Regions from separate parts of the Streptomyces lancefieldiae genome, predicted to be linked through region 1. Evidence: predicted binding sites of a transcription regulator. Region 1 holds the regulator's gene; the other holds the start of a gene.
What was found. Region 1 encodes HspR, which represses chaperone genes until heat shock. Its sites were predicted from a motif close to TTGAGNNNNNNNNNCTCAA; they were not measured.
Positions count from the first base shown of each region.

Region 2: a site for HspR is predicted at 1,665-1,683, ahead of lon (endopeptidase La). Genes of this name have one in related genera too.

Region 1 is NZ_JAVRFH010000026.1:28,346-31,754, reverse strand. It holds gene dnaJ (molecular chaperone DnaJ) at 31-1,224, shown strand; gene RM812_RS23810 (heat shock protein transcriptional repressor HspR) at 1,229-1,684, shown strand; gene RM812_RS23805 (sugar ABC transporter substrate-binding protein) at 1,864-2,982, shown strand; gene RM812_RS23800 (helix-turn-helix transcriptional regulator) at 3,186-3,409, shown strand, end outside.
Region 2 is NZ_JAVRFH010000013.1:36,630-40,038, forward strand. It holds gene lon (endopeptidase La) at 1-1,642, opposite strand, end outside; gene RM812_RS15565 (spermine/spermidine synthase domain-containing protein) at 1,831-2,529, shown strand; gene RM812_RS15570 (response regulator transcription factor) at 2,652-3,392, shown strand; gene RM812_RS15575 (sensor histidine kinase) at 3,389-3,409, shown strand, end outside.

The DNA.
Region 1 (3,409 bases):
CGCGTACGCAGGAGAGGAGGGACGTCGGGGATGAGCACCAAGGACTTCATCGAGAAGGACTACTACAAGGTCCTCGGCGTCCCCAAGGACGCCACCGAGGCCGAGATCAAGAAGGCGTACCGGAAGCTCGCACGCGAGAACCACCCGGACGCCAACAAGGGAAACGTCAAGGCGGAGGAGCGCTTCAAGGAGATCTCCGAAGCCAACGACGTCCTCGGTGACCCCAAGAAGCGCAAGGAGTACGACGAGGCCCGCGCCCTCTTCGGCAACGGCGGTTTCCGCCCGGGGCCGGGCGCGGGCGGCGGCGGCACCTTCAACTTCGACCTGGGCGACCTCTTCGGAGGCGGCGCCCAGGGCGGGGGCCAGGGTGCCGGCGGTTTCGGCGGCGGGCTCGGCGACGTCTTCGGGGGCCTGTTCAACCGCACCGGTGGCGGTCCCGGCACCGGCACGCGGACCCAGCCGCGGCGCGGTCAGGACATCGAGTCCGAGGTCACCCTGAGCTTCACGGAGGCCATCGAGGGCGCGACGGTCCCGCTGCGCATGTCCAGCCAGCAGCCCTGCAAGGCCTGTTCGGGCACCGGCGACAAGAACGGCACACCACGCGTGTGCCCGACCTGCGTCGGCACCGGTCAGGTCGCCCGGGGTTCGGGCGGTGGCTTCTCGCTCACCGACCCGTGCCCGGACTGCAAGGGCCGCGGCCTGATCGCGGAGGACCCCTGCGAGGTCTGCAAGGGCTCCGGACGCGCCAAGTCCTCGCGGACGATGCAGGTCCGCATCCCGGCCGGGGTGTCGGACGGGCAGCGCATCCGGCTGCGCGGCAAGGGCACGCCGGGCGAGCGGGGCGGCCCGGCGGGCGACCTGTACGTGGTCGTCCACGTCAAGGACCACCCCGTCTTCGGTCGCCGGGGCGACAACCTCACCGTCACCGTCCCGGTCACCTACGCCGAGGCCGCCCTCGGCGGCGAGGTCCGGGTGCCGACCCTGGGCGGTCCGCCCGTCACGCTGAAGCTGCCGGCGGGCACGCCCAACGGCCGGACCATGCGCGCCCGGGGCAAGGGCGCGGTCCGCAAGGACGGCACCCGCGGCGACCTTCTGGTCACCGTGGAGGTGAGTGTTCCGAGGGACCTGTCGGGGAAGGCTCGTGACGCGCTGGAGGCGTATCGCGAGGCGACCGCGGAGGAGGACCCGCGGGCGGAGCTGTTCCAGGCCGCGAAGGGAGCTTGAGGAGATGGACGGTCGTCGACGCAACCCGTATGAACTGACCGAGGACACCCCGGTCTACGTCATTTCGGTGGCGGCCCAGCTCTCCGGCCTGCACCCGCAGACCCTGCGCCAGTACGACCGCCTCGGCCTGGTCTCCCCGGACCGGACGGCCGGCCGCGGCCGGCGCTACTCGGCCCGCGACATCGAACTGCTCCGCCAGGTGCAGCAGTTGTCGCAGGACGAGGGCATCAACCTGGCCGGCATCAAGCGCATCATCGAACTGGAGAACCAGGTCGCCGCGCTCCAGTCCCGGGTGGCGGAGCTGGCGGACGCCCTCGACGGCGCGGCCACGGCGATCCGCCAGCGCGAGGCGGCGGTGCACGCCTCGTACCGGCGCGACCTGGTGCCGTACCAAGAGGTACAGCAGACCAGCGCCCTGGTGGTGTGGCGGCCCAAGCGGCACGGTCAGACCGCGGACTGACCAGGCGGCACAAGGGAAAACGGCATCGGCAGGCCCGGAGGTTCAACCGAACCTCCGGGCCTGTTCGCAACGTTGCTGTCTCATTGGTCTAGTACTTCTTGACGATTTCGTGAAGACGGCGTTGGCTTCCTTCACCTGGGTCTCAAGCACCACCCGTGTGTGTCGGAAGGTAAGCGCAAGTGAGCAGCCGTGCCCGTCGTATCGCCATATCCGTGGCCGCGTCCATGATGACCCTTTCGCTGGCCGCCTGCGGGGCGCTCGGCGCGTCGGAGAGCAGCGACGGGGCGAGCCCGACCAAGGGCAACGACATCACGGTGGGCCTGCTGCTCCCGGAGAAGGACAACACCCGCTACGAGCAGTTCGACTACCCGTTCTTCAAGGCGAAGCTCGCCGACCTCACCCGTGACCAGGGCGACGTCAAGTACGCCAACGCCGAGGCGAGCGCGTCCAAGCAGGCCGAGCAGTTGCAGCAGATGGTCGACGACAAGGTCGACGTGATCGTGCTGGACGCGGTCGACTCGAAGGCCATCGCGGCCGGCGTGCAGAAGGCCAAGGACGCCGGCATCCCGGTCATCGCCTACGACCGGCTGGCCGAGGGGCCGATCGACGCCTACATCTCCTTCGACAACGAGCTGGTCGGCGAGGTCCAGGGCCGCTCCCTCGTCGAGGCGCTCGGTGCCAAGGCCGACAGCTCCGACAAGATCGTCATGATGAACGGTTCGTCCACCGACCCGAACGCCAAGCAGTTCAAGGCGGGGGCGCTGTCCGAGCTGAGCGGCAAGGTGACGGTCGCGCAGTCCTTCGACACCAAGGACTGGAAGCCGGAGAACGCCGAGGCGAACATGACCGAGGCGATCGAGAAGATCGGCAAGGACAACATCGCGGGCGTCTACTCCGCCAACGACGGCATGGCGGGCGGCATCATCGAGGCCCTGGAGGCCGCGGGCGTCACCGACCTGCCGCCGATCACGGGACAGGACGCGGACCTCGCCGCGGTGCAGCGCATCGTCACCGGCGAGCAGTACATGAGCGTGTACAAGTCCTACCCGCAGGAGGCGGAGCACGCCGCGGAGATGGCCGTGGCGCGGGTCCAGGGCCGGGACATCCAGTTCGAGGCGCTCGCCCGCGAGAAGGTCGACAGCCCCACTCACAAGGGCATCCCCGCACAGCTGGTCCCCGTCGTCGCCCTGACGAAGGACAACATCAAGGAGACCGTCGTCGCCGACGGCTTCTACAAGGTCAGCGACATCTGCACGGCCAAGTACGCGGCGGACTGCACGAAGATCAAGCTGAAGTAGTCCCGGACCGGGGCGTACCGGGCCGGACGGGGCCGGGCCGGTCCCGGCGGTGCTGCCCCGGGCTTCCCGGTGTGCTGCCCGGGCATACCGGACGCAACGGGTGCCTTCCGGTCGCCCTGCCGTGCGGAGCCGTGTTGCGGAGCCGGTCCGGGCCGCGCATAGTTGCGCTGCGGAAAGAGCCGGAACCAGGGGTGGGATGGGCGATGGCCGGGCACGGGGCTCAGGAGCATCCACACGGTGCCGACCGGCTGTGCGCGGCCGGGGACCGCGTGTACTCCCGGGCCGTACGGCGCGGGCGCGTGCCGCGCCGGGACGCGGAGCCGGTGCCCTGCCTGCTGGAGCTAGCCCTGCTGCACCCCGACCCCGACGACATGGACTGGCTGGTGCCGACCTCCCCGCAGGAGGTCATGACCCGGCTGCTGCGCGG
Region 2 (3,409 bases), on a different contig from region 1:
ACTCGCCGGCCAGCTTGCGCAGCGCGCCCTCGTCGATCGTGACCTCGTCCTCGTCCAGGCCGGCCCGCTCCAGCTGGCGCGGGAGCAGGTGGTCGCGGGCGATGACGACCTTCTCGTCCTCGGTGTAGCCGTCGAGGCGGACCAGCTCCATGCGGTCGAGCAGGGCCTCCGGGATGGACTCCAGGACGTTGGCGGTGGCCAGGAAGACGACGTCGGACAGGTCGAGCTCGACCTCCAGGTAGTGGTCCCGGAAGGTGTGGTTCTGGGCCGGGTCGAGGACCTCCAGCAGGGCCGCGGCCGGGTCGCCCCGGAAGTCGGAGCCCACCTTGTCGATCTCGTCGAGGAGGACGACCGGGTTCATCGAGCCCGCCTCCTTGACCGCGCGGACGATCCGGCCGGGCAGCGCGCCGACGTACGTGCGCCGGTGGCCGCGGATCTCGGCCTCGTCGCGGACGCCGCCGAGGGCGACGCGGACGAACTTGCGGCCCATCGCGTGGGCGACGGACTCGCCCAGGCTGGTCTTGCCGACACCGGGCGGGCCCACCAGCGCCAGGACGGCGCCGCCGCGCCGCCCGCCGACGACGCCGAGGCCCCGGTCGCTGCGCCGCTTGCGCACCGCCAGGTACTCGGTGATCCGCTCCTTGACGTCCTGAAGGCCCGCGTGCTCGGCGTCCAGGACGGACTGGGCGCCCTGGATGTCGTAGGCGTCCTCGGTGCGGACGTTCCACGGGAGTTCGAGGACGGTGTCGAGCCAGGTGCGGATCCAGGAGCCCTCGGGCGACTGGTCGGAGGACCGCTCCAGCTTGTCGACCTCCTTGAGCGCGGCCTCACGGACCTTCTCCGGCAGGTCGGCGGCCTCGACACGGGCGCGGTAGTCGTCCGACTCCTCACCCTCCTGCTCGCCGTTGAGTTCCCGCAGCTCCTTGCGCACGGCTTCGAGCTGACGGCGCAGCAGGAACTCCCGCTGCTGCTTGTCGACGCCCTCCTGGACGTCCTTGGCGATGGTCTCGGCGACGTCCTGCTCGGCGAGGTGGTCGCGCAGGTGCTGGGTGGCGAGCTTCAGGCGGGCGACCGGGTCGGCGGTCTCCAGCAGCTCGACCTTCTGCTCGGTGGTGAGGAAGGGCGAGTAGCCGGAGTTGTCGGCGAGCGCGGAGACGTCCTCGATGGCCTGGACGCGGTCCACGACCTGCCAGGCGCCGCGCTTGCGCAGCCAGGCGGTGGCGAGCGCCTTGTACTCCTTGACAAGTGCGTCGACCTGCCCGGGCAGCGGCTCGGGCAGGGTCTCGTCGATCCGTGTCCCCTCGACCCACAGCGCGGCGCCGGGGCCGGTGGTGCCGGCGCCGATCCGCACACGGTCCCGGCCGCGGATCAGTGCCCCCGGGTCGCCGCCGGCCAGCCTGCCGACCTGCTCGACCGTGCCGAGGACGCCGGTGGCGGCGTGGGTGCCGTCGATGCGTGGGACGAGGAGCACCCGGGGTTTGCCGGACTCGGACCTCGCGGCGGCCTGGGCGGCCTCCACCGCGGCTCGTACCTCGGTGTCGCTCAGGTCCAGGGGGACGACCATTCCGGGCAGGACCACTTCGTCGTCGAGCGGCAGCACGGGCAGGGTGAGCGGTGTGTAGGCGGCGGACTCAGCAGCCATGATCTCCCCTTAGGCAGTCAAGTTGAGTTACATCGACTCAATGAAAGGGAGTCCCTGATTGTTCCCCAAGAGGTGTTCGCTCTGAGCGATCAAGGGCCGGGACCGCCCCGTCCCCTTGTCCGGGACCCCGTCGCACTCTCCCCAGGAGCACCGCCCAACGGCCCGGCATTCCCTGCCAGGATGGGCCGATGCCCATCACTTCCCACGACTCGTACGACATCCCCGAGGTGCTGGACCGTCGCGAGGGCCCGCACGGCGAGGTCGTCCTGCGCCGGCACGGGGCGCTGCTCCAGATCATCGCGAACGGCTGCTTCCTGATGGACACCTCCGACGGGCGCTCGGAGCGGCGCCTGGTCGACGCGGCGGCCGAGGCGCTCGACGCCCGCGGCGGGCGGGCCGCACCGCACCTGCTCATCGGCGGGCTCGGTGTCGGCTTCTCGCTCGCACACGCGGCAACCGACCCCCGCTGGGGCCGGATCGCGGTCGTCGAACGCGAGCGCGCCGTCATCGACTGGCACCGCGACGGGCCGCTGGCCGCGCTGTCCGCCGAGGCTCTGGCCGATCCGCGCGCGCGGATCGTGGAAGCGGACCTGGTGACGTACGTCAATGAGACTTCCGACACGTACGACGCGCTCTGTCTCGACATCGACAACGGCCCCGGCTGGACCGTCACCGAGGGCAACGACGGACTGTACGCACCGGCCGGACTGGCGGGCTGCGCACGGGTGTTGAGGCCGGGCGGGGTACTTGCCGTATGGTCCGCACAGCCCTCTCCGGAATTCGAAGAAACCTTGCGTAATGCCGGGTTCCAGCAGGTGCGTACCGAAGAGATCCCCGTTGCCCGGGGCGTTCCGGACGTCGTCCACATCGGCGTCGGGCCTGGATAGCAAAGGCGCCGTGACTCCCCGTACGCTGCTGACCTGACGCGGTCATTCAAGCGTCAATCGCAGTCATGCGCAGACGAGGAATCACCCCACTGATTCCGGTAAGCACACCTCAGGGGCGGGCGATGGAGCAGACACAGACCTCCCACAACGGCACGGGGACGGCCACCCAGGGCGCACAGCGCCGGGTGCTGGTGGTCGAGGACGACCAGACGATCGTGGACGCCATCGCGACCCGCCTGCGCGCCGAGGGGTTCCTGGTGCAAACGGCGGGCGACGGGCCGGCCGCCGTCGACACGGCCGAGGCCTGGCAGCCCGACCTGCTGATCCTCGACATCATGCTGCCCGGCTTCGACGGCCTGGAGGTCTGCCGCCGCGTGCAGGCCCAGCGTCCGGTGCCGGTGCTGATGCTCACCGCGCGCGACGACGAGACGGACATGCTGGTCGGACTCGGCGTGGGCGCCGACGACTACATGACCAAGCCCTTCTCGATGCGTGAGCTGGCCGCGCGGGTCCACGTCCTGCTGCGCCGGGTGGAGCGGGCCGTCGTGGCCGCCTCGACGCCGCGCAGCGGCATCCTGCGCCTCGGCGAGCTGGAGATCGACCACGCGCAGCGCCGGGTGCGGGTGGGCAGCGAGGACGTCCACCTCACCCCCACCGAGTTCGACCTCCTGGTGTGCCTGGCGAACACCCCGCGCGCGGTGCTCTCCCGCGAGCAGCTGCTGGCCGAGGTGTGGGACTGGGCGGACGCCTCCGGCACCCGGACCGTCGACAGCCACATCAAGGCGCTGCGCAGGAAGATCGGCGCCGAGCGCATCCGCACGGTGCACGGCGTGGGCTACGCGCTGGAGACGCCGACGCCATGAGCGGGGGACGGGAGGCC